DNA from 3 places in the Vibrio sp. Vb1554 genome. Region 3 is predicted to be linked to each of the others. Evidence: predicted binding sites of a transcription regulator. Region 3 holds the regulator's gene; each other region holds the start of a gene.
What was found. The regulator PurR, encoded in region 3, represses purine synthesis genes. The targets are predictions, from matches to a motif close to TNANGNAAACGTTTNCNTNA.

Region 1: R8N28_RS16605 (NCS2 family permease) is a predicted target of PurR. The motif match lies at 6,986-7,005, and genes of this name have one in related genera.
Region 2: R8N28_RS06485 (phosphoribosylaminoimidazolesuccinocarboxamide synthase) is a predicted target of PurR. The motif match lies at 8,928-8,947, and genes of this name have one in related genera.

Annotation. Positions count from the first base shown of each region.
Region 1 is NZ_JAWPOJ010000020.1:62,909-73,004, reverse strand. It holds gene R8N28_RS16625 (TonB-dependent receptor domain-containing protein) at 78-2,264, opposite strand; gene R8N28_RS16620 (succinylglutamate desuccinylase/aspartoacylase family protein) at 2,528-3,595, opposite strand; gene R8N28_RS16615 (DUF3332 domain-containing protein) at 3,926-4,465, shown strand; gene R8N28_RS16610 (aminoacyl-histidine dipeptidase) at 4,530-6,002, opposite strand; gene R8N28_RS16605 (NCS2 family permease) at 7,026-8,315, shown strand; gene tet(34) (oxytetracycline resistance phosphoribosyltransferase domain-containing protein Tet(34)) at 8,579-9,043, shown strand; gene frsA (esterase FrsA) at 9,135-10,096, shown strand, end outside.
Region 2 is NZ_JAWPOJ010000005.1:115,296-125,391, reverse strand. It holds gene R8N28_RS06530 (DUF3581 domain-containing protein) at 1-241, shown strand, start outside; gene R8N28_RS06525 (methyltransferase family protein) at 352-813, opposite strand; gene R8N28_RS06520 (FAD-binding and (Fe-S)-binding domain-containing protein) at 887-3,922, opposite strand; gene R8N28_RS06515 (DUF3334 family protein) at 4,184-4,864, shown strand; gene R8N28_RS06510 (DUF2786 domain-containing protein) at 5,073-5,768, shown strand; gene R8N28_RS06505 (OmpA family protein) at 5,986-6,645, shown strand; gene R8N28_RS06500 (molecular chaperone DnaJ) at 6,722-7,696, shown strand; gene R8N28_RS06495 (hypothetical protein) at 7,874-8,056, shown strand; gene R8N28_RS06490 (SulA-like leucine-rich domain-containing protein) at 8,468-8,860, shown strand; gene R8N28_RS06485 (phosphoribosylaminoimidazolesuccinocarboxamide synthase) at 9,064-10,096, shown strand, end outside.
Region 3 is NZ_JAWPOJ010000012.1:13,828-23,923, forward strand. It holds gene glgA (glycogen synthase GlgA) at 1-588, shown strand, start outside; gene R8N28_RS11995 (alpha/beta fold hydrolase) at 698-1,501, shown strand; gene R8N28_RS12000 (DUF2007 domain-containing protein) at 1,533-1,853, opposite strand; gene R8N28_RS12005 (TVP38/TMEM64 family protein) at 1,874-2,560, opposite strand; gene R8N28_RS12010 (TfoX/Sxy family DNA transformation protein) at 2,675-3,265, opposite strand; cyclic di-GMP riboswitch class I at 3,382-3,471, opposite strand; gene purR (HTH-type transcriptional repressor PurR) at 3,759-4,763, opposite strand; gene torD (molecular chaperone TorD) at 5,232-5,879, opposite strand; gene torR (two-component system response regulator TorR) at 6,146-6,856, shown strand; gene elyC (envelope biogenesis factor ElyC) at 6,929-7,714, opposite strand; gene cmoM (tRNA uridine 5-oxyacetic acid(34) methyltransferase CmoM) at 7,829-8,620, shown strand; gene mukF (chromosome partition protein MukF) at 8,623-9,960, shown strand; gene mukE (chromosome partition protein MukE) at 9,941-10,096, shown strand, end outside.

The sequences.
Region 1 (10,096 bases), on a different contig from region 3:
AAAACGGCGTGCAATTATGGCCATTGGATACGATATAACAGGGCAGTTAATGTCTGCCCTGCATCTTTTAGGTATGGTTAGTATTGATAAGTGAGGTGCAGTTTGACTTCGCGACCAGGCGAAGGCACGCCATTAGATAGGTATGCTTCGTAGTAACGATCGGTTAAGTTTTTCACAACCGCGCCAACGCTCAAGCCTTCGACTTGTTGTATTTCCCAAACCACGTAAGCGTTTTGTAGCGTGTATTGCTCACTTGGCGATTTCACTTTTAAATTGTTACCGCTTGCCTTGGTTTTGGTTTGCGCATCATACCAACGGACTTCCCAGCCAGTACGTAAACCAGGAATCCATTCGTAACCTAAACCCAGATTAATGTTTAATGGCGGTACATCAGGATGATCATCATCTGAACCTGTAGAGTCAGATAGGCTGCCTTTGTTTTTGCCGCGAATGTAACTTGCTGAGAAATTACTGTAGAAATCTTCAATCCGGTATTGTGAAATTAGCTCAAAGCCATAGTTTTTAAAGCCATCTAGGTTTGTATTCCAGCTTTGTAACTCAGTAGTATTTTTGTCGAGGTTTTCGCCCGTTCGTATATCAACTGTGTCGCTAACATCGTTATAGAACATAGTTAACTCTGTTGCGAGGTTATCGCGAGAGTTCACCAGCCCTTCCGTTAAGTTGATAACGCTTGCTTGATAAGCATGGATACGAGACACGTCCAGATTCAAAGCAGTAGCCGTAGCGGTAGCTCGCGCATATTGCACTGAGTAGATGTTATCAACGGTTGGTGCTTTTAAAGCGTAGGCGTAGGAGGCGTTTAAACGCGTATTATTGCTCGCATCAAAGTCGATATCCAAACGTGGGCTAAAGCCTTTATGCGTCGTTTCAGTGTAGTTATGTCCGGCAGCTGGATCATTATAATCCGGCGCTGCGTTCCCTTTTCCTTCACTCTTGATGTATTCGTAACGCAGAGAAGGTGTGATTGTTAGGCGCTCTGTTGCTTGATAGTGATCAGCAATGTAAGCGGCATAAATTGACTGCGTGCCAGATGGTTCGTAGTAAGGGGTGTACCAACCGTAGTTTTTCGCTTCATTACTGTCGTATGATGCGTTGAATACTAACGAGTCTCTATCGGTTTTTTGATATTGAAGCCCAGTGATTAGAGTGTGGTCTCCGAATTGTGCTTGGTTAAACACATCAACGTAGTCACGCTCGTAACTCAGCCATGACTCATGACCGTAACTGCCAACAGAAACGAACATTTTCTCGAATGCTACGTCAGGGCGAACCCAATGACGATCGTTTTCGGAACGTGCCATTTTGATATTGAAATCAATATACGGGTTAGTCGGCATGTAGTGGTAAGAGATGGTCGTGGTGTTGTCCGTGTATTTGTTATCGACGGTGTAAGCGTATTGGGCTTTTTCTAATGAGCCGTATTTCTTGATATTGTATTCGGTGATGTTAGGCATTTTTCCGCGGCGGTTAGCCCAAGGTTTACGACCTTCATCTTTGTAGCGAGTATGGCTAATTTCAAACTCGTGATCGTTATTTTCATAACCGACCTTTACGAGCATGTTTTCTTGCTCATAACCTGAGTAATCTAGCGTTTCACCACCTCCGACTTTAATGTCATCAGAATCTTTTACCGAGCCATTCGCTAGAAAATAAAAACCAGTATCGTTTTTACCATAGAGTGTTAGCGTGTAGGCGTTCTCATCGCCGTTGGTGTTGTATGCACTTGAGATGCGAGCACCAAAGTTTCTTTCGCCGTACAGGAGATCATCGACACTTTTGGTTTTAATGCGAATGGAGCCACCAAACTTCCCGTTGAGTGCTCGATAGTCGTGCGCGCCCTTGATAATTTCTGCTTCGCCAATTAAGAACGGATCAAAAAAGAAGGTACCGTAGCGGTATTGTTGAAAGCCAATTGGAGCGCCATCGACAAACACGGCGATATCGCTTGGATCATCAAAACCACGAATGTTAATACGTTCGCCACCAGAACGACCGCCACCATCTAATGATGCACCGGGAACGGCATCGATCATTGAGGCAAAATTAGAGTACTGTTGCTCTTCAATCTCTGACCAATTAATGGTGGTTTGCGCAGGCTCAGCAATGGTAATAGGTTTGGCATAACGAACGCCTATGACTTCAAGCTCTTCATTTGGCGTTGTCTCAGCATATGAATAAAGAGGGAAGAGCAAAGCTAGTGAAATGAGATTTACTTTGAATGGATGACTTATTAATCGTTTCATATTGATGATTTATAGTGTTTTTATGAAGCTCGGATTATAAGAACATTATTACGATTAATAAATGATAATGAGATTAATTATCAAATGTGTTTTTGCGACGGATTGTAAAGTTTTTTATCCATTCGTGGAAACTACGATAAGTATCGTTAGCGTACATAAAACAAAAAGCCCAGCATCATGGACGCTGAGCTTATTGGCTTTAAACAAGATAGTGCGAGCACTGTTGCTCCTTTTGAGCTAATCAGGCGCCTACTTGGTAGGAATTACTGAGTTTCTAACGGTATCTGTCCGGTGGTCAGCGGCTCGGCATCGAATTCAGTGAGGCCTTCAATATAGCTTTCGACTGCTTGCTCTAAAGCATTATCACCTTGGTTAAAATAGGCAAGGTGGAAAATTGCATCGCCTTCGTTCACCAATGGTAATGTTTGTTGACCGATAACTAAACCACGCTTCGGGGCTTTTAGTTCTATCTCATCATGACCAAGAGGAGAGCTAATATAAGCGAGCGTTTCACCCTGTTCTACTTTGTCTCCCAGATTAACGACAGTACGCAAAATGCCGTTACCTGACGCGCGAACCCAGCTGGTGGACTTCGCTATGATAGGCTCAGGCAGCTTTTTCCTGCTCGCTCGCAACATACCAATGGCTTGCATTACGCGCCGAACCCCGAACACACCAGCGCTGATCGAAAGTGGATCAAAGCGCAATGCTTCGCCAGCCTCGTAGGTGAGCACTGGAATATCACATTTTTCTGCTTCACTGCGTAAAGAGCCATCACGCAATGCTGAATCAACAATCACTGGCGTTGCAAATGCTTGAGCAATACGCAGAGTTTCTGGGTTGCTTAAGTTTGCGCGGATCTGTGGCAAGTTCGTGCGATGAATGGCCCCTGTGTGTAGATCCAAAATGTAGTCACAACGCTTGGCAATGTTGTTAAAGAACCCGTGTGCCATACGAGATGCAAGTGCGCCTTTTTCACTGCCAGGAAAGCAACGGTTGAGATCTCGTCGGTCGGGCAAGTAACGAGATTTATGGATGAAACCAAAAACGTTAACGATAGGTACTGCAATGACAGTGCCTTTCAGTTTTTGTGGATCCAGTTGGTTAATGATCTGACGAACGATTTCTACGCCATTAAGCTCATCACCATGGATAGCAGCATTCACCATTAAAACTGGTCCTTCTTGTTTCCCATGGATTATTTCCACAGGAATAGATAAAGGCGAATGTGTATATAGCTTCGCTGCTTCAAATTCGATCTCTAATCGTTGCCCTGGTTGTATTTGATGTCCTAAGAGCTCAAACACTTTGCTTTTTTTACTTCTGGCCATAAACCATCTCTGTCAAATGCGTCATCAGCAATGTAACAATTGCTGCAAAATCGCACTAATCATTCTCATTAAGGACACGACAAATTACTTTAATCGTCATGCGTGAAATTTTGGTATGTGTGAAGTTTTTGTTTTCAATATGATCTTTTCTATCAGTTTAATACATAACAAGCCATAGAGAAGAGAGCGCAATAATAGCCTTAAAAAATGTGACTGTATTAAAAATAATACTGTTCATGGAGGACAAAAAAACGGACTTTTAACCCTACTTTTTATCCGATAATATCCGCGCCGAATTTGAGGTTTCACACTTTCTAACTAGAGGTTTTGATGAAAAAGGCAATTGCTAAAATTGGTGCATTGACTGCGGTAGCAGTTTCACTTTCAGGTTGCGTAGGTAGTAATGCCGTGACAGGTTATGTCATGGGGTTTAACTTGAAAGCTGTTGACAACCGTTACGCTCGAGGTGGCCTAAATATGCTTTTAGCGCCTGTTTATGGTGTCGCGATCGCAGCGGATTATATCGTGTTTAACTCTCTAGAATTTTGGACGGGTAAGAACCCGTTAAATGGTAAGCCACATATCTTCGATACAAAGGTAGATACTTACATTGATGTCAATCACCAGTTAGATAAGTCGTTAACGACGGCACCAATCGCACCATTAGCGGATAACCGTGTCATTGAGCAGGGGCGAATGCAGCAAATCGATGAGAACACTGTTCAAATGGATATTACTTACAGTAACGGTGAAAAGGCGACACTCATGGGTGTACGCGATGGTGAGTTTGTTACTTACTACATTGATGGTGAAGTTGCTGCACAAACCTCAATGGATGAATTAGCCGCTTACGCGCAAAACCGTGTGTAGTTGGGTTCAACTAAACCAAAAAAAGGGTGCCGTATGGCACCCTTTGTCATTTTTCGTGATTGAATTATGCTTTCTCTGGAATCGCTTCTAAAAGCGCGACCATCTGATCCCAGTACAACTGAACAGTATCAATCTTCACTTTCTCATCTGGAGAGTGAGGGAATTTTATTGTTGGACCGAAAGAAACCATATCCATGTGTGGGTATGGTTCTTTAAATAGGCCACACTCAAGACCAGCATGGATGACCATGATGTTCGGCTTATGACCGTAAATGCCTTCATACATATCACGGAAAATTGCCATGATCTCGGAATCTGCATCTGGCTTCCAGCCAGGGTAAGCGCCTGAGAACTGAATTTGTGCGCCTGCTAGCTCAGTAATCGAGCGCAGCATGCTTTCCACTTGGCTACGGCCAGAGTCAATGAGAGAACGAATCAAGCAAAGCACGGTGACTTTATTTTCTTCTGTGCTGATCACACCAACGTTTAGAGAAGTTTCAACAACGCCTTCCACCTCATCACTCATACGGATTACGCCGTTTGGACAAGCGTTAAGTGCCGCAATGAATCGTTGCTGATCGGCGATTGAAAATACTTGCGCGACAGTCGTGATCGCTTCATTAAAGGTTACGATACCTGTTTCGATTTTACCCAATTCAGTTTTAAGCAGCTCAGTGTAGTGGTTGAACAGCTCAGCAAGTTTGTCTTGGTTTTCGACAGGAAGCGCGACAGTAACAAACGCTTCGCGTGGGATTGCATTACGTAAGCTACCACCACGGAATTCGACTAAACGTAAATCAAGCTCTTGAGCATGACCGGCAAGGAAACGACCAAGTAATTTGTTGGCATTACCGCGACCTGTGTGAATGTCACAACCTGAGTGACCGCCTTTTAGGCCTTTCAGCGTCAGTTGGCGTGTTACAAAACCTGCAGGCGTTGATTCTCGAGAAATATCGAAAGTCATGGTGCCATCAACGCCACCTGCACAACCCATGTAGACTTCGCCTTCTTGCTCAGAGTCTGTATTTAGAAGAATCTCACCCTCTAACCAACCAGCTTCAAGGCCAAATGCGCCAGTCATGCCTGCTTCTTCATCAATCGTCAGCAGAACTTCGAGTGGACCGTGCTTAATATCTTTAGATGCCAATACAGCAAGGCAAGAAGCCATACCAATACCGTTATCTGCACCAAGCGTCGTGCCTTTCGCAGTTACCCATTCGCCATTGATGTAAGGTTGGATTGGATCTTTGGTGAAGTCGTGTTCAGTGTCTTCGTTTTTCTGCGGCACCATGTCGATGTGTGCTTGAAGTACAACAGCCTTCTTATTTTCCATTCCTGGTGTCGCGGGCTTTTTGATGAACACGTTACCGGTTGGATCACGGCGAACGTCAAAGCCTTGCTCTGTTGCCCAGTTGATAATGTACTGTGCTAATGCTTCTTCATGTTTCGATGGATGAGGGATAGAACAAATCTTATCGAAAAACTGCCAAAGTGGAGCAGGTGATAAGGTACTGATCTCAGAATGGAACTCAGACACGGATGACTCCTTTTGATGTGCTTTGCCAAATATATACCGTAAAAATATTATCAAGGTAGCATTAAATGCTATACGACTTGGCCTTCAAATTGCCGTTAGCATACCACCAGATAAAGAGTACGAGTAGTCGCGATCACAAGGATTTCTCTCAGAACTGTCACAGTTTGTGAATACAATAACAAGCACTATGTGTTCTCTATCATATATTCTGAAAGTGGCTTTATTTTTTAATTCATAAAATTGTAATTTAATTACACGTAAACTTTGATAAAGGTCAATTTGTGCATTTTTTGTGATTCCAATCACTAAAATGCTTGTAATTAAATTTCTTGGTGGTATATTTGTAACCAGCTTCTGAGAGAAGAATGAAATGCTCAAAGGATGAGTCCGTTTTATCGCCTCCAAGGAACCGAGAAATCAACGAATGTTTAATTGATTTAAAAGGTGATAGTTATGAAAGGTTTACCAAGTACAATGTTCTGGAATAGCAAGTCTGTTTACACCGGTAACTTTGTATACCCAACAAGCTTTGGCTACTAAGTGAAGTCAACGCATGTGACTCGAACAGTTTGTTCACCCCTATAAATTGGAATTTTTTTTCAGTGATAGTGCTGACATGATTCACCGCCACCCAAATTGGGTGGCGTTTTTTTATCTCTATTTTCTCTTCCTGACTCACTTATTGCCATCAAAGCCTTCTTCTATTCCCCATTCTTCGGTTTTATCGACTTTTCCATCAAATCTGTTAGATACCATGTTTAAAATGGGCCTTTTTCATCTGAAAGTTTAGTACATTGCTCAGTTTTTATTCTCTTTTAGAGAACTGTGTTATCTGGGTTACCTATTGTTTTATAAGAATATATTTCTTTGCTTGCTATGATAGATTAGAGAATGTGTTTCATATCCAAAGAAAAAAAACGCATTAGAGTGAAGATTCTATCTAGAATTTGCTATTTGATAACTTTATAATTCCCGCCAATCGATTACGCAACCGTTTACTTTTTACCTTTACAGGATTCGATCATGCTCGAGAGGCTTTTTAAACTCAGTGAAAATGGCACAAATGTGCGCACTGAGATCATTGCAGGTGTTACGACCTTCCTAACTATGGCTTACATTATTTTTGTAAACCCAGCGATCCTGTCGGATACCGGTATGGACCGTGGCGCCATTTTTGTCGCGACTTGTCTTGCTGCCGCAATCGGCTGTTTTATCATGGGATTTGTTGCCAATTACCCAATCGCACAGGCACCAGGAATGGGCCTGAACGCATTTTTTACTTACTCTGTTGTATTGGGAATGGGTTATACGTGGCAAGTTGCGTTGGCGGCTGTATTTGTTTCTGGCCTTCTGTTCATTCTTTTAAGCGTATTTAAGATCCGTGAGTGGATTATTAACTCGATCCCGCATTCTCTACGAACAGGTATTTCAGCTGGTATTGGTCTTTTCTTAGCGTTTATCGCATTAAAAAATGCAGGTATCGTCGTTGATAACCCAGCGACATTAGTTTCTATGGGAGAGATCACATCATTGCCATCTGTATTGGCCGCGATTGGCTTCTTTCTTACGATTGCACTGGTTCACCGTGGTGTGAAAGGTGCGGTGATGATCGCCATTCTTGGCGTTACAGCGCTTGGTCTTCTATTTGGTGATGTGCAGTGGGGCGGTATTATGTCAACGCCACCAAGCATTGCGCCAACTTTCATGCAACTGGATTTCTCTGGTTTGTTTGAAGTAGGCATGATTTCCGTCGTATTTGCTTTCCTATTTGTCGATTTATTTGACACCGCAGGTACGCTCGTTGGCGTTTCTCAAAAAGCTGGTCTAACTGATGAGAATGGCAACATCCCTCGTTTAAACAAAGCGTTACTTGCAGACTCAACAGCAACGTCAGTAGGTGCATTACTTGGTACCTCCAACACGACATCTTATATTGAAAGCGTTTCTGGTGTAGCTGCGGGTGGGCGTACTGGTCTAACAGCCGTGGTTGTTGGTGTACTCTTCCTACTTGCTCTATTGTTCTCACCACTTGCGGGTATGATCCCTGCTTATGCAACGTCAGGTGCGCTATTCTATGTGGCGATCTTGATGCTGTCTGGGCTAGTAAGCATTGATTGGCGTGACCTAACTGAAGCGTCCCCAGTTGTTGTGACTTGTTTAGTTATGCCGCTAACATTCTCGATTGCAGAAGGTATCACGTTAGGCTTTATCGCATACGCGGCGATCAAGTTATTCAGCGGTAAGGGCCGTGAAGTGTCGATGAGTGTATGGGTGATGTCAGCCATCTTCATCGTTAAATACCTCGTCGGTTAATTTCTCGAGCAAAAAGCCAGTGTGGATTTATTCACGCTGGCTTTTTCTTTTTTACGTTGTTCACAGAAGACGGTTTTTCTGCGGAATAGGCAGAGAATTTTGATATCACCGTTGGTATTAGCGGTGTGTTTCGGTAGAATAATCGTTTGCGCAGCTTGAAATCCTCGTCTCCAAACATTTTGGAGAAGTTAGTGAGCATTCCGCTTTTGAGTGACTTCGCTAGATTTTGAGGATGCATATTTTCAAATTATTAGGTTATTACAATGAGTAAAAAATTCATTATCACTTGGGATGCAATGCAGACTTACTGCCGTGAACTGGCTGAGAAACAAATGCCAGCTGAGCAATGGAAAGGAATTTGGGCGGTAAGCCGCGGCGGTTTGGTTCCTGGCGCTATTTTAGCTCGTGAACTGGGTATTCGTTACGTTGATACAATCTGTATTTCAAGCTACGACCATGATCATCAGCGCGATATGACGGTACTAAAAGCACCTGAAGGTGATGGCGAAGGTTACCTAATCGTTGAAGACCTAGTAGACAGTGGTGATACAGCGCGCAAACTACGTGAGATGTATCCAAAAGCGAAAATGATCGCTGTGTGTGCGAAACCATCAGGCAAAGAGCTGCTGGATGATTACGTTGTAGATATTGCTCAAGACACTTGGATCGAGCAGCCTTGGGATATGTCAATCCAGTATGCTGAGCCAGTAAACCGCAAGCAAAAATAAGCGCGGTTAAAGAATATTGAGAAATGCCCCTTTATAGGGGCATTTTTTTTATTATGATATTAAATCATGCTAATAGCCTAGGGTTCTTCCTATGTCTGAAGACGTCAGTAAAAATCTTTCCGAAACTTTGTTCGTGAAACATAAGCAAGCAAAAGAAACCTCCGCGCTTACCCAGTACATGCCGACCAGTAAAAAAATACTTGATGAACGAGAAGCGCAGGGTGATCGTGCTTGGTATCGTCATTTGCGTCGCTTGCAATGGGCTTGGCAAGGATTGTCTCCGATCGAAATGGAAGGCGTACTGTCCAAAATTGCTTCATCATCTCACTCGCGAACCAATGATGATTGGTTAGACACTGTAATGGGTTATCACAGTGGTAACTGGACATTTGAGTGGATCAAGCTTGGTATGGATCATCAGAAGCGAGCAAATGAAATGCAAGGAGAAGAGGCAGCGGATGAACTCTTCACTGCTTCTTTGTGTTTTAGTATTGCAGGCTACCCACATTTAAAAAATGATAACTTGGCATCGCAGGCTCAAGTACTGGCAAACAAAGCGTATTCTGACGGCGCAGAAAAAACTAAGTACACCATCAAGCAAATTGAAGTGCCTTACCAAAATCGCAAAATCATCGCGAACCTCCATTTACCAAGAACGGATAAACAGTTGCCTGTGGTCATGGTGAGCGCTGGTTTGGATACTCTACAAACCGACATGTGGCGTTTGTTCCGTAATCGTCTTGCACCGCGAGATATTGCGATGTTAACCGTAGACATGCCTTCGGTAGGGCATAGCTCTCATTGGCCCTTGACCGAGAATTCAAGTTGCCTACATCAAGCGGTATTGAATGAGCTTTACTCGCTACCTTGGGTTGATCATCACAAAGTGGGGTTAGTTGGGTTTCGTTTTGGTGGTAATGCCATGATCAGACTCTCTTTTGTCGAGCAGGAAAAGATCAAAGCTTGTGTCGCTCTAGGCGCGCCCGTACATGATATTTTTACTTCCCCTCAGAAGTTACAAAAAATGCCGAAGATGTATTTAGATCTTTTGGC
Region 2 (10,096 bases), on a different contig from region 3:
CTTAGACCTTACGCATCCAGAGGTGGATTTCACTGGCGCAACATTCGACGTAGAAGGAAAACGAGGTGTAGTCACCTTAAACTTTGCGTTCAAAGAAGACGGTGAAGTCGTTGGTAAAGGTATTAAGCGCATGGTTGCAAGTGGCTTGAAGCCATATGACCAAGAAGCGGTTGACGACCTTGTACGCCGCTTTAATGAACGTAAGGATGCATTCCTAGCAAAGTTCGTTAAGGCAGCCTAGTCGACTGCCCTATCAGAAGCGCACAAAAAACGTGTTTACTAAAAGAAAGCCCAACGTCGACCGTTGGGCTTTCTTTTTATGTCTCATCCAAACAAAACTAAACGCAATGCTTAGAGCCAACGACGAACATGGTTTTTATAATCCACATACTCTTCACCAAACAATCGCTCTAAAACGCGTTCCTCAGGCTTGATTTGAAACCGATTCATATAACTGACAAATATCACGCCACAAAGCACCACACTCAAGTGCTGCCACCACAAACCAGTTGCTATGATTAGAAGCAATAATGCCGTGTACATAGGGTTGCGTGAAAAGGCAAACACACCAGTTCTTACAACAGAAGATGCCGCTTCAGGTTTTACTGGGTTCACTGTGGTTTTTACCTTGCGAAATTCATACACGCCAGCAATGCCCATGTAGCCAGACAACAAAGTTAATACACCTACTACAAATTCAACAAAGGGTACTCGAATGTTCATGCTCGGCGTCAAAACTTTAAGTCCGTACATCAAAAGTATGACTAGCAAAAACACCACAACAGGTGGGACTTTGAGTTCAAGTTTTCTCAAGATTCATATCCTTTGAAAGGGTCTAAATACGGTTTCTAAAAAGCCCAGTAAAACTGGGCTTGATTTAGTCCGATTACAACAAAGTTAACAGCGCCTGAACGGGATGCTTGGGCTTCGTTCCTTCAAAGCGTTTAACTTGGCTGCGGCAAGAATAGCCTGTAATCAAACATCTCTCGTTATCCAACTTATCTAAGCTCGGCTTCCAGCTTAAATTGTAAATGTCTTTCGACATCGACAACTTATCAACCTCATGACCAAACGTACCCGCCATACCACAACAACCAACAGGTACCGTATTCAAAACTGCACCAAAGTGAGCAAAAATAGCGCCCCACTCTTTTTCCGCATTTGGCATTTTGGTTTTCTCAGTACAGTGAGCAAACAGATACCAAGGTTCCTGCGCCTTATGCTCTCCGCTTTCAAACGCTTCTAGTCTTGGGTAAAGCCATTCGTGGGCTGTTAGTACATCGAAATTACCTCGCTTACTGCCAAGCACTTCAGCGTATTCATCTCGATAACACAGCACCAAAGCAGGATCGACGCCAACTAATGGGATATCCAAATCCGCTACCATCGCCAAGAACTTCGCTGTGTCGGCTGCTGTGTCCTTAAACTGACGTAAAAACCCTTTAATGTGTTGTGCTTTACCATTCGGCTTAAACGGCAGAAGCACCGGATTCATACCCAGCTTTTTCAATAACTTAACGAAGTCTTCAACGACATCAGCGTCGTAGTAACTAGTGAATGGGTCTTGAACAATTAAAACATGCTTGCTCTTTTCAGACGAAGACAAACCACTGAGCGCTTGCAGATCATAAGGCGTTGTCAGCGACTCTACTCGTTGTTTCAAGGTGGGTACTGATAACAACGGCGCATCGACATACCCGACCGTAGATGCCGTTAAACTTTTCACCCACGACTGCTTCAAAACACCATTTACGACACCTGGCGCTTTCGCCATCATCGGCAGCATAGTCTCAATGTTCGCAACCAGATAGTCTTTTGCAGGACGTTGGTAACGAGAGTGATAGATGTTTAAAAAGCGCGAGCGAAAGCTCGGAACATCGACTTTAATCGGACACTGACTCGCACACGCTTTACACGCCAAACAACCATTCATCGCTTCATACACTTCGTGAGAGAAGTCATACTCGTGACGACGATTGATAGAATGACGTACGCGGTCAATCATGGTTTTGATTGATGTTTTGTTTTCTAGTGTTTGCTTTTCTAAGTCAAGAATATCAATGCCTTGCTCAGTGAGCTGACGCAACCACTCGCGAACCAAACCCGCACGACCTTTCGGTGAATGACGACGATCGGCTGTTACTTTCATCGATGGACACATTGGCGAGCTAGTATCGTAGTTAAAACACAAACCGTTACCGTTACATTCCATCGCTTGTTTAAAGCTGTCACGTACTTGAACGTCAATCTGACGGTCATAGTAACCACGTTTGGTATCGGTAACTTTGACAAGCTCTGCATCACTATCCAGCGGTGTACAGATTTTGCCCGGGTTCATTTTGTTGTGTGGATCGAATGCAGCTTTCACACGTCTCAGTTCAGTAAACAACTCGTCGCCGAAAAACTCAGGGCCATATTCTGAACGGAAACCTTTGCCGTGTTCACCCCACATCAAACCACCGTATTTCGCCACCAGCTTGACCACTTCATCAGACACTTCGTGCATCAATGCTTCTTGGTGCGGGTCACACAAATCCAACGCAGGACGTACGTGAAGCACCCCAGCATCGACGTGACCAAACATGCCGTAATTCAGAGACTTGCTGTCTAACAGCTCTCGAAACTCTACAATAAAGTCCGCCAGGTTTTCTGGTGGCACACAGGTATCTTCAGCGAATGCGACCGGTTTAGCACGACCTTTTGCTGCGCCTAACAAACCCACCGCTTTTTTACGCATGTTGTAAATACGCCCAATGCTCGCTACATCATTACAAACTTGGTAGCCGATAATGCCCGCTTCTTCTGTTTCCAACATGGTATCGAGCTTGGCGGTCAACGCTGCAACCTGAGCAGCAACTTCCTCTTCGTCCTGACCTGCGTATTCCACCATATTGATGCCAAGCATCTCTTTATTTGGAACATCGGTAAGTAAATCGCTCACGGTGTGCCAAACGATATCTTGCTTCGCGAGATTAAGCACTTTTGAGTCAACGGTTTCTACAGACAGCGCTTTCGCCTCTACCATAAACGGTGCATTACGCAGTGCAGAATCAAAGCTGTTGTATTTAACGTTAACCAAAGTACGTGCTTTCGGAATTGGCGTCAGGTTAAGCTTTGCTTCGGTAATAAATGCCAATGAACCTTCCGCGCCGCACAGTACTCGTGTGATATCGAAACGGTCGTCGTCTTCATTCAAGGCATTTTTTAAATCGTAGCCCGTTAAAAATCGGTTAAGAGGAGGAAACTTATCTACGATCTGCTGGCGTTTTTCACGACATACGGATTCCGTTACTCGTAGCGCCTTGGCAGCAAACTCGCCTTCTTTTGGGTAGCCGTTGGACAGATCTGATTCTAAAACTGAGCCATCAGCAAACACCGCTTGTAGCGACAAAACATGATCGGATGTTTTCCCGTATTTCAGAGAACCTTGACCAGAAGCATCGGTGTTGACCATGCCGCCAATCGTTGCACGGTTACTGGTAGATAAGTCTGGAGAGAAGAAGTAGCCATAAGGGCGAACTGCGTCATTTAACTGGTCTTTCACTACACCAGTTTGTACACGAACCCAGCCTTCTTTCTCATTAATCTCAAGCACTTTGTTCATGTGGCGAGACATATCCACCACAATACCTTTGGTTAGCGACTGACCATTGGTCCCCGTGCCGCCACCACGAGGTGAAAAGGTAATTCGTTCGTACTTTTCTTTATTGCTCAGTTTCCCGAGGAGAGAAACATCTTCTGTCGTTTTGGGATGAACGACAGACTGAGGAAGTTGCTGGTAAACACTGTTGTCAGTGGCAACCGCTAGTCGACTTGAATATTGGCTTTCGATATCACCAGTGAATCCGGCGTGCTCAAGCTCTTTCAGAAAACTAAGAACAAGAGGATCGACATCAGTTTGCGAGTGTAATCTTGGTAACATTTGCTTCCTGCCCCTACGACGCTGATCCGATCAGCTGCGGGTTGTGTAATTATTTGCTCACTTCTCATACAAATTGGCGCTAAGCGAAAAAACACCACAAAAGAGTTAGTGAAGTAATATTCTTTGAATTTCGTCACTTTACAACATTTAAAAAGACGAGCAAATCAGAATCTCGATACAATAATTAAACTTATGCTTTATTTTTTCACGCTTGATGCCTTACATTGGGGAACGAATCGCGTTTCTAGATGAGTTTTCAGAATGAAAAAAAATAAAATTGTGACCACTGAAGATATCCTTCTCAAACTTTGCCAGTCTGTTTCTGGCGTACTTACTTCGGCGACATCTTCTCAAGTAAATTATTCAGCAATGGTGCAAAAAATCCACAAGACTAGCCTCAAACCAGATTTTGGCTGTTTTGTTCTGTTTGATGGCGGATTTACCGGGCTAGTTGTGATTAATTTTACGGCAAAAGCCGCACTGGAGATCTACACCAACTACATGCGTAATATGGGCATGCCAGAAGAAGAACTGGCAATATCTCATACTTCTGACGAGGTAGGCGATGTTCTGGGTGAACTCATGAATCAACTGGTCGGAGACTTCACTAATAAAATTCGTAAAGACCTGCAAACGAACATCACACAAAACCAACCAAAAATGCTGGCGCTGAATAAGCAAGTTATCTTACAAGTTGATACCAACCTTGACCGCCCTCAAGCGCGCAGAGTGACGTTCTCCACCGAAAACAACAATATTTTCTATCTCGAGCTAGCAATGGATAAAACTGAGTTCATCCAACTGGAAGAGTTTGAAGTTGCTGAAGACGAAAACCCAGACGACATTTTAGAGGCAACACGTAAACAGTTGGCTGAGAAAGAATCTAAATCGTCGGGATCAAACGATGATGCCGATGACTTGCTCAACCAGCTCGGGTTGTAATTCTAACGAATCTTAATGAAGAATGGCTTCTTAGACACAAGTACGGCTTCATACTGATTACGACGAACTAAAACGCCAGCCTCGCTTAATGCGAGGCTTCTTTTTATGTGCAGAAATTATCTTCAGTCCCACCTTGTATTTCGTTTTTATGTCAAAAAAGGTAATATATCTGACTTCATAAATTTTCTGCTTTCGTTACTGGTTGTCGATGGATAAACAAAAAGCTCTGAAAAAAATCGCCAAGTGCTTAGAACTGGGCAATTCCGCTAATGTTAATGAGGCTGCCAATGCTATCAAAATGGCACATCGCCTCATGCTTAAATATGGTCTCGATAAAGACGATATTGAGTTCATCAGAATGGGAAAAACACAATCTTCTCATCTGCTACCAGCGAACATCAGTTCTACCATATTGCGAGTGATTCGCGGCATTAACACAAAATTCGGTGTCGAAGCAGTATTGTTGAATCACAAAGGGCTCAAACGTGTCGAATTTATCGGTGAAGCAGATCGCGCTATTTTTGCTGCATTTGCTTTCGATATTGTTTATCGCGAGATGAACGAAAGTACCGGACAATTCCGAAACAGCTTTGCTGGCACCGGCACCTCTTCTCAGGAAGTGACTCGCCGTGTGAACTCATTTGTATCTGGCTGGGTGGAAGGCGCGATTGAAAAATTGCCAATTATTTCTCCAGATGAAGAGTCGGCCAATAAAATTAATGACTATATTGATAAAGAATTCCAAAACATTGACCGCGAAACGTTCAAGAAGCAATTGAAAGAAGCGATGAAAAACCTAACTGAAGACTACGAAGTGGGCTTAAAGAAAGGTAGAAAGGTTTCAGTTAACCGTGGAGTGGGCGGCGAACAAGCACGCAAAATGTTGGGCGATTCATCGAAATAGCCAGAATAGTAAAGGATTCACATAAGCACCCATGACTTCGATGTCTATAGGGCTTACTTTGAGAGCTTTGGCAGTATTGATAGGAATTTTCTTACAGAAACTCTTATCAATCTTACTTTCTCATAACAAATATTAATGCTTGTTTATTCATAATTCGCATCCCATTATGAGGCATGGTTTCGCCTCAGTTTTATACGGAGATTTTCCCTTGAAAAAGATGCCTATTGCACTAGCTCTAGTGCTAGCTCTTACTGGCTGTCAAGCCACTCAACGCCAAAATGCAACAACGGGTGAATACGAAACTAACTCCACCACGCAAGGCGCGCTTATTGGTGCGATCGCTGGCGCAGCAATCGGCCTAGCAACGGGTGATGATGCTAAAGAACGTCGTCAGCATGCACTCATTGGTGCAGCCGCAGGCGGAGCGACTGGCGCTGGCGTTGGTTACTACTTTGACCAACAAGAAGCGGAATTACGTCGCGCTTTGCTAAACTCTGGCGTACAAGTTCAGCGTGTTGGTGAAAATCAGCTTTTACTGCGTATGGAAAACGGTATCGGCTTCTCTTCAAGCTCTTACCAGCTTGATGCTAGTATCCATAACACTCTACGCGGTGTTGCTCGCATCCTAGTTGAGTACCCAGATACCAGTCTCGTTATTGACGGTTACACGGATAGCACAGGTAGTGAGTCATACAACCAAACGTTGTCAGAGCGCCGTGCAGAGTCCGTACGTCAATTCCTAGTATCTCAAAACGTTGCACCTGGTCGTGCAATTGCACGCGGCTACGGCGAACGTAACCCAATTTGCTCAAACCAAACTTCTGAAGGTCGTGCGTGCAACCGTCGTGTTGAAATCCAGATCTTGCCACTGAAGTAATTTGGTTGCACCATAACGGTAATAATAAAAAATTACCGGAGCAGGCCTAACCATTATCGTTAGGCCTGACATATTAATGTCTGTCAAAACGTCTGCCCTACTCTGCTTATTTAGCCTCAGCTTTTCTGGCTACTCACTTGCCTCTCAAGCTCCAAATGACCCCATCGAACAATACGAGTACGCACAACAATTATTGGCATCAAACGAAGCTGAAGCCTCACCAGAAACGCGCTACTGGCTAGAGCAATCCGCCAACCAAGGTTACCTCCCTGCACAAAAACAGCTCGCGAACGACTTTGCTAAAGGGATAAATGGCGAAAAAAATGAAACACAAGCGTTATATTGGCTAACCTCTATCGCACTCAATGACCCAACCGATCGTGGCTTTCTTCTCGCCGATTTTATTCAGCGCAATCCAGATAAGGTCACAACTTCTCAATTGACTGAAGCCTTGTATCAAATGGCTTCTCAGCATAATCCAGCAGCAGAACAAGCTTATAATCAACTGTTAGAGCAGCGCTTCAACCAACTGCGAGCTAAACAAGTCTCGCAAATAAAGTCGCTCGATAAAAAGGCTGAGCAAGCACAGGAAGAGAAAAGCACAGTTGCAAACCCCAAAGTAGAACACTCGCAGTTTTTATGGCTGATCTGGCTAGCGGCGATACTCATCATCAGCGGCTTAAGTTTTCTCGTAATCAAGAAACTTAAGCAGAATAGAAAAGCGCTTGAAGCCAAAGAGGAAAGCCAAAATCAACGAATGGCGAAAAAAATAAAAGAGCTAGAGTTTACGAACAAGCAACTGAAACGCCAGCTAGAGAAAGTATTCAAAGAGTTTAAGAAATCCAAAACCCAGGCAGAGAACCATAAGCTAAGCGTCGCGTGTGCTATGTTTGGCTACACACCACAACACATCCCTGATTTACAAGCAATCAAGCTACGCTATAGACAGCTATCAAAGCTTTATCATCCTGACACAAGAGGCAGTGAAGAAGAAATGAAGCGACTCAATCATGCCTTTAAGCTCGTCTCACAAAATGTTACAAAACAGTAAAAATAGGTCAGGATACTTTGGCTAGCATGCTTTTAGACCTATATAATCAAGCGCCGCAATCGATCTCCCTCTCAAACAAATTAACAGACATTTAACTTAAGTCGCGCTTTTATGCCATAATGCCCGGCGCAAAATAACACCTAACGACTCAAATTAATCTAGGTGGGGAGAAAATCAATGTTCACTGAAGAAGGCACCTGTGATTGGTGTAAAAAACCTAGCCTTGTAACTCGTCACGATTATTTAGATGGCAAGCACCACTACTCATGTAAAGCTTGCTACGATATGGCGAAAATCGACGTGCGCCTATTTAACCAAGGCGAATTACAAATGCGCGAACGCTTGCAACGAGCGAGCTAAGCAAGACGGAATCAACGGAACTGATTTTCAAAGGCGCCTTTTAAGGCGCTTTTTTGATCGGCCAAGCCCTATTTCCAATCTCTATCTCGTATTCCCTCCTATCTTACATAGCACGTCGCATCGGTTATCAGCCCTCTCCCACTGTATACAAACCATTGTCCGTGAAAAACACCTGTATATACAGTAGTAAACCCCTGTATGTCTCTCGTCCAACTTTCTACTCACCTCACATTTTTAAATTGATGTTAGACATATCAAAAATGAAAAACAACCACATAAATTCAATTACTTAGAATCAAATCCTTTTATTTCCTTCTCAAAAAACCGCAAATAACTTTTGAGAAACTGGTTGATCAGGTCACCAAAACAAACTACTGTATACACATACAGCATGTATAAAGGAACAGTAAGATGCAGTTACAAAGTCAATCTCATACATACTCTCGTTACAACGTATTGGCACAAGCAACTAAGCCCATGGCCGTTTCGGATCAGCTTCTATCTAAGCTGGCTGTTTTATCGCAGCAGAAACAATGGATTTTGTTTACAGCAGACTGCCCTCGTCCAGACTTTGAACAACTCACTGCTTCTAATATTTGCTGTAAAAACGTTATTCAAATGAAGCCCTCTCAACAGCTTTCAGAAGTCGAGATCGTGATAAAAGCCATCCGATCAGGTAATGCCAGTGCTGTTGTCGCATCCAATAAAATTGCACTTATGAATCAATCTATGTTGCGCGACGTGGCGCAGCGCTATCAGTGTGAAGTCTTTTTCGTCGAAGGCAGAGTTAATAAGTACCACTAATAAGTTCGACGTTATCTATCCTGCATCTCGCCTCCTTTTTAAGGGGGCTTTTTTAGTATTAAAGAAAACAGGCAAACGTTTGCTTTTTCTCTGGCGAGTTAAAATAGTTCTGGTATGATGCCCACATTCGATTTATTCAGCGCCCACATTTTGCTGAATATCTTCTCTTTCTGACGTTTGATTAAGATGATAGGAATGTCGCAATGAGCCTTGCTAATCAAGTACTTGCCGTCAATGACGACCTGCCAATTCGCACCCATAAACCCGTTCATAGTGGAAAAGTTCGTTCAGTTTACTGGTTAACTGAAGAAGACAGCACTCGACTGATCAAAGAAAAAGGATACAATGTCGCTCCAGATGCGCCTTTGGCTATCATGGTGATTAGCGACCGAATCTCTGCATTCGATTGTATTTGGCATGCTGAAGGTGGTCTTAATGGTGTCCCGGGTAAAGGGGCGGCGCTTAATGCGATTTCTAATCACTGGTTCAAACTGTTCAAAGAAAATGGCTTAGCAGATAGCCATATTCTAGACATTCCTCACCCTTTTGTTTGGATTGTACAAAAAGCCAAACCGGTAAAAATCGAAGCCATCTGCCGCAAATACATCACGGGTTCGATGTGGCGCGCTTACGCAAATGGCGAGCGCGAGTTTTGTGGAATCCAACTTCCTGAAGGGTTAGAAAAAGACAAAGCACTGCCAGAGTTGCTAATGACCCCATCCACAAAAGGCATTCTAAAAGGCATTCCCGGTGTGCCAGAAGCGGATGACGTTAATATTACTCGTCAAAATATCGTAGACAACTACGAAGCATTTAACTTCTCAAGTGCGGACGATATCGCACTCTACGAAAAACTGCTGAAAGAAGGCTTTAACGTTATCAGCCAAGCATTAGAAGCAATTGACCAAATCTTTGTCGATACCAAATTCGAATTTGGTTATGTTCATGATGCTGCTGGCAATGAAAAGCTGATTTACATGGATGAAGTGGGTACACCAGACTCATCTCGTATATGGGATGCTAAAGAGTACCAAGCAGGTCACATCGTAGAGAACTCAAAAGAAGGTTTCCGCCAGTTCCTACTTAACCACTTCCCTGACCCAGATATCTTGCTAAATAAAGAACGTATGCCAGAGCGTGAAGCACTCGCTCGTGATAATGCTTTACCCGTCGAATCTTTGATGGCGATTTCGAGCACTTACATTGGTATTGCCGAGAAGATTACAGGCAAGCCGA
Region 3 (10,096 bases):
CAACAACGACTAAATTTGCCCGAAAAAAATGTAGCTATGTTCGGTATGGTTTGTCGATTGACCCAGCAGAAAGGCGTTCATTACTTGTTGCCTGCTTTGGCCGATTTTTTGAAGCACGATGTTCAGCTAGTTGTCGTTGGGACCGGAGACCCTATTCTTGCCGCTCAGCTACGAGAGGTTGCCGCGCAGTTTTCTAGCAAATTTGCCTTTGTAGAAGCGTATGACAATGAACTTGCGCATATCGTTGAAGCTGGTTCTGATTTCTTCTTGATGCCTTCTGAGTTTGAACCATGTGGCTTAAACCAAATCTATAGTATGGCTTATGGGACATTACCGATAGTACGCGGTGTTGGTGGCTTAAAGGACAGCGTTAGCGATTATGATGTAAACCCATCTGAAGCAACGGGGTTTGTTTTTTTCGAACCGACACCGCAGGCATTGTTGTTAACGATGCTAAGGGCACTGTTGCTCTACGCTCAAAACGAGCCTGAAGTGAATAAAGTACAGTTGCACGCGATGCAACAAGACTTTTGTTGGCAAAAGGCCGCAGAATCTTATTTGCAGCTTTACCACTCAGCGTTAGTTTGACTTAAAATTGTAACGAAAGGCACCGAATGAGGTGCCTTTATTATCTTGAGTAAGGGGAGTGTGGTAGGATGGCTTTTTACTCAATAGCACGATCTTTTTGATACTCAATATGACCCAGCCGCTACTTTTTCATAAAACCTATTTGCACCCTACTAGTCATGAGTGGGTTGTATTTGTGCACGGTGCTGGTGGTAGCTCTTCTATCTGGTTCAAGCAAATTAAAGCTTACAAGCAACACTTTAACTTATTGCTGATCGATTTAAGAGGTCATGGAAAGTCAAATCAGTTACTTAAAGAGCTCATTGCTAGCCGTTATACCTTTACGGAAGTTACCCAAGATATTTTGAAAGTATTGGACCATTTAAAGATCCAATCCGCTCATTTTGTCGGTATGTCGCTTGGTACTATTATTGTTCGAAACCTTGCTGAATTGTCATCAGAGCGCGTACGTTCGATGGTGCTCGGCGGTGCTGTCACAAGGCTTAACACTCGTTCTCAGATATTGGTGAAATTAGGTAATTTTTGTAAGCATATCCTACCGTACATGTGGCTCTACAAACTGTTCGCTTATATTGTTATGCCTCAAAGAAGCCAACGAGAATCTCGCCACCTTTTTATTCGCGAAGCCAAGAAGCTTTGCCAAAAAGAATTTAAACGTTGGTTTATTCTCGCCGCTGATGTAAATCCGTTAATGAAATATTTTAAAGATCGAGAGTTACCCATTCCGACTCTTTACTTAATGGGCGACAGGGATTACATGTTTATTAAACCTGTCAAAGAAATGGTTGCAGCACATAAGCTCAGCATTCTACGAGAAATCCCGAATTGTGGTCATGTATGCAATGTAGAGCGTCCAGAAGACTTCAATCAACACTCCATCGAGTTTATTAAACAGCAAGCTGTATGTGCTTAAAACTGAGTGCATCCACTGAATAGGAGAGCCGCTATAGCTCTCCTAGTTGATATCCACATTGCCAACATGCACCAAATTGCCCTTCGTTTATTTCATGACATTTTGGGCATTGCCAATCTTGATACTCATGCCTATCGGATTGTTTTCGATATGCTTTTACTATTTCTTCAGCTTTCATCTTTTGTGCAGTGTCAAAAAGCCACACATAAGGATCGGTATCATCACCAAACGGCAGTTCTCCTTTTAAGCCGAAAATACCTTCTCCACGAACTTCACAGTAAATTTGTTCCACTTTAAGCAGCTCACATACAATGTGTGCTTCTGCTGGGTTTTTAGCGATAAATATTTTCATCAAAATACCCACTTCACCAATTACGAGTTTTGCTGACTTGGTGTCGGCCTTACTTTATTCATAACCCATTTAGTGATGATTGGAAATAGTCCCAATAGCGCAAAAGACGCTAATACTGCGGGTGAAACAATGCCCGATAGGCTTTCAATTGTTGCTAATTGAGTACCTGCATTCAGATATACGGCTGTGCCTGGCAGCATACCTATTTGGCTAGTGAGATAAAATCTACCTACAGACATCGGCGTTAAGCCCATCAGTAAGTTGATTAGAAAGAAAGGGAATACAGGGATTAGACGCAAGGAAAATAGATAAAAAGCTCCGTCTTTTTCGACACCTTGATTAATTGCGTTGAGTTTATTTCCGAATTTGTTTTGTACCCAGTCACGCAATAAGTATCGGCTGCTCAAGAAGGCCAGTGTTGCCCCCATAGTGCTAGCGAAAGAAACCAGTAGCAAGCTTGTCCAAAAACCAAATAAGGCTGCACCAAGTAAGGTGACTACTGCCGCTCCTGGGATAGAAAAAGCGGTAATTGCAATGTAGGTAAAAAAGTAAATCGCAGCCGAGAATACAAAATTCTGATCGATGTATGTAGTTAGTGCTTCTTGTTGGGCTTTTGCATTCTCTAAGGTTAAATACTGGCCAAAGTTAATACCTAAAAAGACGATAGCCGCTAGTAGGATGAGACCTAAAATCAGTTTCTTATTCATAATTTTGATTCCAATTTGGGATATATGTAATAAGACAGTAGGAAAACCGAAAAAATTTCACAAAAAAACCGCAGATTAGACTGCGGTTTTACAAGATAGTTTTTAGGCCGACTTTTATTGGAGGCCGTTCATCAACTCATCTCGGCGAGCTTGAGGTACCACACTCCAATGAGTGCCGTTGATAGCACCTTCTAGTGCCCATAGCAACTCAATGTTGACGGTTGCAGAGTGCGTATCTCTTATCGCTTTATAGGCGTTAAGCGCACCTTCCTCTTCAAGCTTCTCTACGGATTCGATGCCGGCTTTTTTTAGCATGCGCTCGGTAGCCAGTCGTAAGTTAGGCAAATCTTTCAAACGGTTAGGCTTTGTACTTGCTTGCTGTTCTTTCTCAAGCTTTGCCTTTTTCAATGATTGATTCGCTACTTCGATTAAGCGTTCGCTTGATTCCCATAAATCGCTGGAAATAGCGTAGTACTTTGTAACGACTGGGAAGCCACGTTTTTTATAAACGTAAGGCTTTAGCCCTTGTTTCTCGAAGTCAGATGAAGTTTTTTGGTCTGCTCTGATATGAAGCTGATTGTTTACCACTAGTGCAAACATTGTTTCATCAGCGAATAGTCCGAAGCCACCAAACATTGAGCGCGACTTGATATTACCAAGTGCCTCAAATAGCTTCATAGAGTCTTTGAGTATCGGTTTATCCATGTTTTGTTATCTCGGTGTAATTAATATTACGCCACCAAAAGTCAGGTCCGAGAGAGTAGCAAACATGCGTAAAAACAATGTCATTACAGAGTAAAGTCATTGCTTACACACTTGCCATCGGTAACCCCGCTACCTTCCATATCGTAATATGGTTCAGGCCGGAGGCTTTGCGTCCCACTCTTTCGAATGGTTTGCCCTGTGCGTGACACAATGAGCATACTTCTTATATTGAATTAACATCACGGTTTAGCGTTAAAAGTGTGATTTCGGTTCAATAAAAATGATAGATTGAATGCTCTATTTTGCATATGGAAAGGTGTAAATTGGCCTTTGAAAAGTAGTTCTTAATATATATTACATTTATATAAAACAGGGAGTTAACGTTAGTCAATTGTTATTAGAGCAGTGTGAAGTATTAGAGAATGCTTAATTTTCCCAAAAAAATAAGCACCCCTATAGAGCGCTTATTTAACACGGTTAAATACAGTGAAATTTAGTTCATTTTTTTCACAGTATTTCGAATTACAAGCTCAGGTTGCATTTCGAAAATTCGTTTTTCGTGTTCTTTATCTTTGATACGCTCAAGTAGAATTTCGAATGCATTTTTACCAACACGACGCTTAGGTTGGTGGATAGTCGTTAGCGGTGGAGAGAAGTATTCCGCAAGCTCGATGTTGTCGTAGCCGATCACTGAAATATCTTCAGGAATTTTGATCCCGTTTTGTTGCAAGCGGCTCATTAGGCCTAGAGCCATTGTGTCGTTAAAACAGAATACCGCCGTCGGGCGCTTGTCCATTGCGGTAATTTTATCTGCAACTAATACGGCCGTATCACATTCAAAGTTACCTTCAAGGATCCAGTCTTCATTTACAGCTAGGTTCGCTTCGCTCATTGCGCGACGGAAACCTGCAATGCGCTCTTGGCAAGCAAGCTTTTCAAAATGACCGCTTAGACAAGCGATATCCGTATGACCATTGTCAATCAGATGTTTGGTTGCAATGTAGCCACCTTCTTCTGAGTTATCCATGATCTTGTCTGCTTGTGAGCTCTCTGGGCCCCAATCCATGACCACTTTAGGAATGTCCGCATGACGGTCAAGCATCTCTTTTAGTTCTTCGGTTAAGTCAGAACACATCACAAGGATGCCATCAACGCGCTTTTCAGCCAGCATACGAATGTAATCGCGTTGTTTTTCGTAAATCCCGCCTGTGTTACATAAAATCAGAGTATAGCCTTGGCGGTAACAGTAGCTCTCAACGCCATCAATCACTTCTGAGAAAAATAGGTTAGTTGATTGAGTTACTAACATGCCAATCGTACGAGTTGAGTTGCATTTTAGGCTGCGTGCAACGGCACTTGGCGCGTAATTCAGCTCGTCAACGGCTTTCATTACTTTTTCTTGCGTTGCTTCTGCAACGAAACGCGTTTTATTGATAACGTGCGAAACTGTCGTAGTGGAAACGCCGGCTAAGCGAGCAACGTCTTTTATCGTGGCCATAAATGGTGTCCTGTATCGAGCTACTGAAATATGTCGTATTGGATGTACCTGATGCTCTAATGGTTTCACACCTAGCAATCTAAAATTGGCGCTAAGTGTCTCGGCAGCGGTTGATCCAAGTGCGACAAAAGGGTGCGTAGCAGCATCGGTCGATGAATTTTATCTTTTTTCTATCTGATGAGAAATTGCCATCAACCTGTTAAGAAAACACAAAAACCGCTATATTTCAGCGGTTTACATATAAATCATATTTAATCGTTTGCGCTCACATTTTAGCCCTATGTGGACTGACTAGCAATGTTTTCAGCAAGAGATTTGTGTATTTGAAGTCACATTTTGACTGCTAAATAACCAAGCGTCTTTGCGCTAAGTTAAGGCAAACGAATATTATACCCAAGTTACTTACAATTGGTCACTTTCAGGCATACAGGAAGCCCGATAGGCAGGCTCCCTAAAAATAGGCGGCAATTATTCACCAAGAAGGTAGGCGCTGTCTAGTTTACAAAATGCAACTAATAGTTTCGCGACACTCGAGTAAAATCCAAATTCGTCGAATTTTTTACATTTGTCTGAAAACTGAGGTAACCAAGACATCAATTGTTGCTGGATAAAGTCGTTTTGTTTAACGAAGGCTTCTTCCATGTGTTTTTCTTGTTCAAGCTCGTTTGAGCGGATAATCATGTTCCCGAGAAAGTCGAGCTCAACGGCTAAGTGATCCGCAGGTTCCTTTAGGTTTTCGTCTACTTGAACGCCAAATTCAGCCATCAACTTTTCCATTTCCTCAGCTGGCTTGTCATTCAGTAAACCTGATTCACCAATGTACATGGATGCGTAAGGAAGAGCGCCGTATTTTTCTGTCTTCAAAAACAGTTCACAAAAGTCAGCTGCAAGCTCTAGTTGTGCATCTTCACGATCTTGTAACCGATTCAATGCATCAACTAGGCTATCAACAGCTGGTTTCAGCGACTCATTTTCACCTAAACCTGCGAGAAAACTGCGAATTTCAACACTGTGATAGGCTTCCAATTCTTTCTCTGTTAGTTCTTTTGCGAACAAGCTCGAAAACCACCAGTAAATTTCAGCGCGTTTTTCATTAAAAGCTTTCACTTCTTGCATTTTGGGCTCCTGAATGATGCTTCAAGTCATGCATCACAAAGTCAATTAGGGATATCCCCTAAGTGTAATCAATTAAAATGAATAGCAGTAACTATAATTGTTATGTTTTATGGTCAAAAATGACCGTTTATTAATAGCAATGGGCAAGCTTGTTTTGAATCAATAAAAACGCTAAATCTTGCGTTTTAATGTATCTATGACTAGAAATGTTACTAGTTATGAATAGAATACGTCTTGGATAATAAGAAGACAGAAAAGTGGTGTAAATGAGCTATCACGTATTAGTCGTAGAAGATGATGTTGTAACTCGTAGTAAGCTTGCGGGATATTTCCAAAATGAGGGCTACCAAGTCAGCGAAGCAGAGAGTGGCGCAGAAATGCGTGAAGTTTTGCAAGCGGGCGATGTAGACCTGATCATGCTGGATATTAACCTGCCTGGTGAAGACGGCCTGATGCTTACTCGTGAGTTACGTAGCCAATCGGATATTGGTATCATATTAGTAACAGGACGCACGGATAGCATTGATAAAATCGTAGGCCTAGAAATGGGTGCTGACGATTATGTGACAAAACCTTTTGAACTGAGAGAGCTGTTAGTTCGCGTTAAAAACTTGCTGTGGCGTATTTCAGCAGCGCGCAGTGGCAGCTCGAAAGCGAATGAAACCAGTGAAGAGCACATTGTGCGCTTTGGGGAGTGGACATTCGACATTCAACGTCGCGCACTTAGCCGCAACGGTGAGCCAGTAAAACTAACTAAAGCAGAGTATGAACTTTTGGTGGCATTATCGTCTTACCCTAACCAGGTGTTAAGTCGTGAGCGTATTTTGAACATGATCAGCCATCGAGTGGATGCGCCGAATGACCGCACCATTGATGTTCTTATTCGACGTATGCGCGCAAAAATGGAGTTCGATCCTAAGAACCCACAGATTTTTGTAACGGTACACGGCGAAGGCTATATGTTTGCTGGTGACTAGTTTGAACATAACTCAATCGTAAAAAGAAAAAGGAGAGCTTCGGCTCTCCTTTTTTGTGGCTTCAAGATAATACTAGTTTGCTTCAACCATTGGTGTTTGGCCGACAGTATCACGCAACCTTTGCCAAATACTGCCCAAGTACTCATGCCAATAAAGCTCTGTTTGTTCTAAGTAACGCGCTTTAGGTGAGTATTTATCCCAAGGTTGACTGATTTCGCTAATAGCTAAGAAGTTGGTCGGAGCTGGGATTGGTTTAATGCCTGCTGCGTTGAACTCATACAATGCACGGCTCATGTGGCTTGCAGAGGTGACTAACACAATCTCCTTTTGCTGAACGAATGCAGCCGCTTGACGTGCCTCTTCCCACGTATCCTTTGCATCCTCTAATAAAATGATATCGGATTTTGCTACACCTAAGGCTAGGGCAACGTTCGCCATCATTCTCGCGTGGCTAATTTCAGATCCGCCAGCATAGCCGGATAAGATTAATTTCGCGCCTGGATACATTCTTAAAATACGAATGCCCTCAGTTAAGCGCATTAATGCTGCACGGCTTAACTGCGAGGTGGGTGGAATTTCGTCATCGATAACATGACCATTCCCTAAAACCATCACGTAGTCGATGGTGCCAGAAACTGGCAAAAAGGCTTTATGCTCTCGCTCTAACGGCATAAGAAGCTTGGTTGAAACAGGTTGGAAGGCAACAAGAAAAATGCCAACAAAAGAGAATAGAACAACGAAGCAGCCAGTTTTACGTTTTGTAGTAAAACTAATGAGAGCAAGACCCAACAAGCCTATCAGCAGCAATGCCGGAAGGGGCATAAGCATGGCTGACACTACTTTTTTCAGCTCAAACATACATAAATAGTCCGAAAAAACATCAATTGATAATAAAAATGAGGGTATCCCTCTTTATTCCTGCTTTCCTTGTGCCAGAATAGCGGCACAATCCGTTATGATAACTCAGCAGAAGTGACAGAAGACCGCAATTTCGACGATATCGCCCACAAATTTGCAAAAAATATTTACGGCTCCGATAAAGGGGAGATCCGCCAAATCATTGTGTGGGAAGATTTTCTACAGATTCTAAGTGAATTAGATGCTGACCAGCAACCCCTAGAAGTGTTAGACGCTGGTGGTGGTTTGGCACAAATGTCGCAAAAGCTTGCTAAGCTCGGACATCGAATCGCTTTATGTGATCTATCTTCGGAAATGCTGCAGTTGGCTAAGCAGGATATTGAAAAAAACGGTTTGCTTGAGCAGTATCGCCTGATTCATTCGCCTGTCCAATCCATCGGTGAACATATTGATGGACGGGTCGATCTGGTTATGTTCCACGCTGTGATGGAGTGGCTGGTTGATCCTAAGGCCGCACTTGAAACAGTTCTAGAACAAGTAAAACCGGGAGGCATCGCATCAGTCATGTTCTACAACCACCACGGTTTAGTCTATAAAAACGTGGTTTGTGGCAACATTCCTCATATATTAGACGGCATGCCTCACCGAAAAAGATTTAAACTACAGCCGCAAAAAGGCTTAAAACCTGAAGAAGTCTACCAGTGGATAGAAAATTCAGGTTTTAATATTTGTGGCAAATCTGGTATTCGCTCATTTAGTGATTACATAGGCAATATGGAATACATGGGTGATTACGAGTTTGAAGATGTGTTGGCGCTAGAAAAACAACTTTGTCGACAAGAGCCATACCTCTCATTAGGCCGCTACATTCATGTGTGGGCTAAAAAGAACGATAAACAGGAATAACAATGAGTGAGATGACTCTCAATGCTGCAGAGCAACCAATCGATGAGCTGGTTGGCTGGGTTAAGCAGCACGATTTCTCGTTGAACCTGACCACAGAGCGATTGGCATTTTTGATAGCCATTGCCGTACTGAGTAATGAAAGGTTCGATGAAGAACTGGGTGAAGGTGAACTGCATGATGCATTTGCCATCGTCACTCGACTATTTGATGAGACCGGCGAAGCCTCCGCTTTTCGTGCGAACAATGCGATCAACGAGATGGTTAAGCAGCGTCTTATGAGCCGTTTTGTCAGTGAGATTACTGACGGAGCGAGCATTTACCGCTTGTCGCCATTAGCGATAGGAATAACCGACTACTACGTGCGTCACCGTGAGTTCTCGAAACTGCGTCTATCTATCCAGCTATCCATGGTAGCGGATGAAATGGCGAAAGCGATTGAGGCAGCACAAAAAGGTGGCACACCGGGTCACTGGAAGAAAAACGTATACGGTGTTTTAAAATATTCTGTAGGCGAAATCTTCGATCAAATTGACCTCAACCAACGTGTTATGGATGAGCAGCAACAGTCAGTGAAACAACAGATTGCTGACCTGCTTAACAAAGACTGGCGCGAAGCGATCAACAACTGTGAAGCACTTCTGTCAGAAACATCAAGCACGTTGCGTGAACTTCAAGATACGCTGCAAACCGCCAGTGATGAACTGCAAACTCAGATCCTCGATATTCAAGAAATTGTTTACGGTGACCCTGAGCTGGAGTTTATCGAAGAAGCCTTGTTTGGTCTGCAAATGAAGCTGGACCGAATCACAAGCTGGGGCCAGCAAGCGATCGACCTTTGGATTGGTTACGACCGACACGTGCACAAGTTTATTCGTACTGCAATCGATATGGATAAGAACCGTGCGTTTAGCTCGCGTCTGCGTCAATCCGTCAAAGATTACTTCGATGCGCCTTGGTATCTGACTTATGCAGATGCGGAGAGGCTTTCTGACCTTCGTGATGAGGCCCTAGTACTGCGTGATGACGAGGTAACGGGTCAAGTTCCGATGGAAGTAGAATACGAAGAGTTTCAACAAGTCAATGATGAGCTGTCTGAACGAATTGGTGACATGCTAAAAGCGCATAAAGATCAAGGCACACCAATCGATTTGAGTGTGGTACTGCGAGATTACCTTGCACAGCACCCTTACACTCATCATTTTGATTTAGCTCGCATTATCGTCGATCAAGCTGTACGTCTAGGGTATTCAGAATCGGATTACCAAGCGATTCAACCAGACTGGAAAGCAATCAACGAATTTGGGGCAAAGGTACAAGCGAATGTCATCGACCGATACTAATGAATACATGTCAGAGAATCTGGCAAAAGCAATTTCTAACCCTCTGTTCCCAGCGCTAGACAGCATGCTTCGAGCAGGGCGTCATATCTCAAGTGAAGATCTAGACAACCACGCGTTGCTGTCGGATTTCGAACTT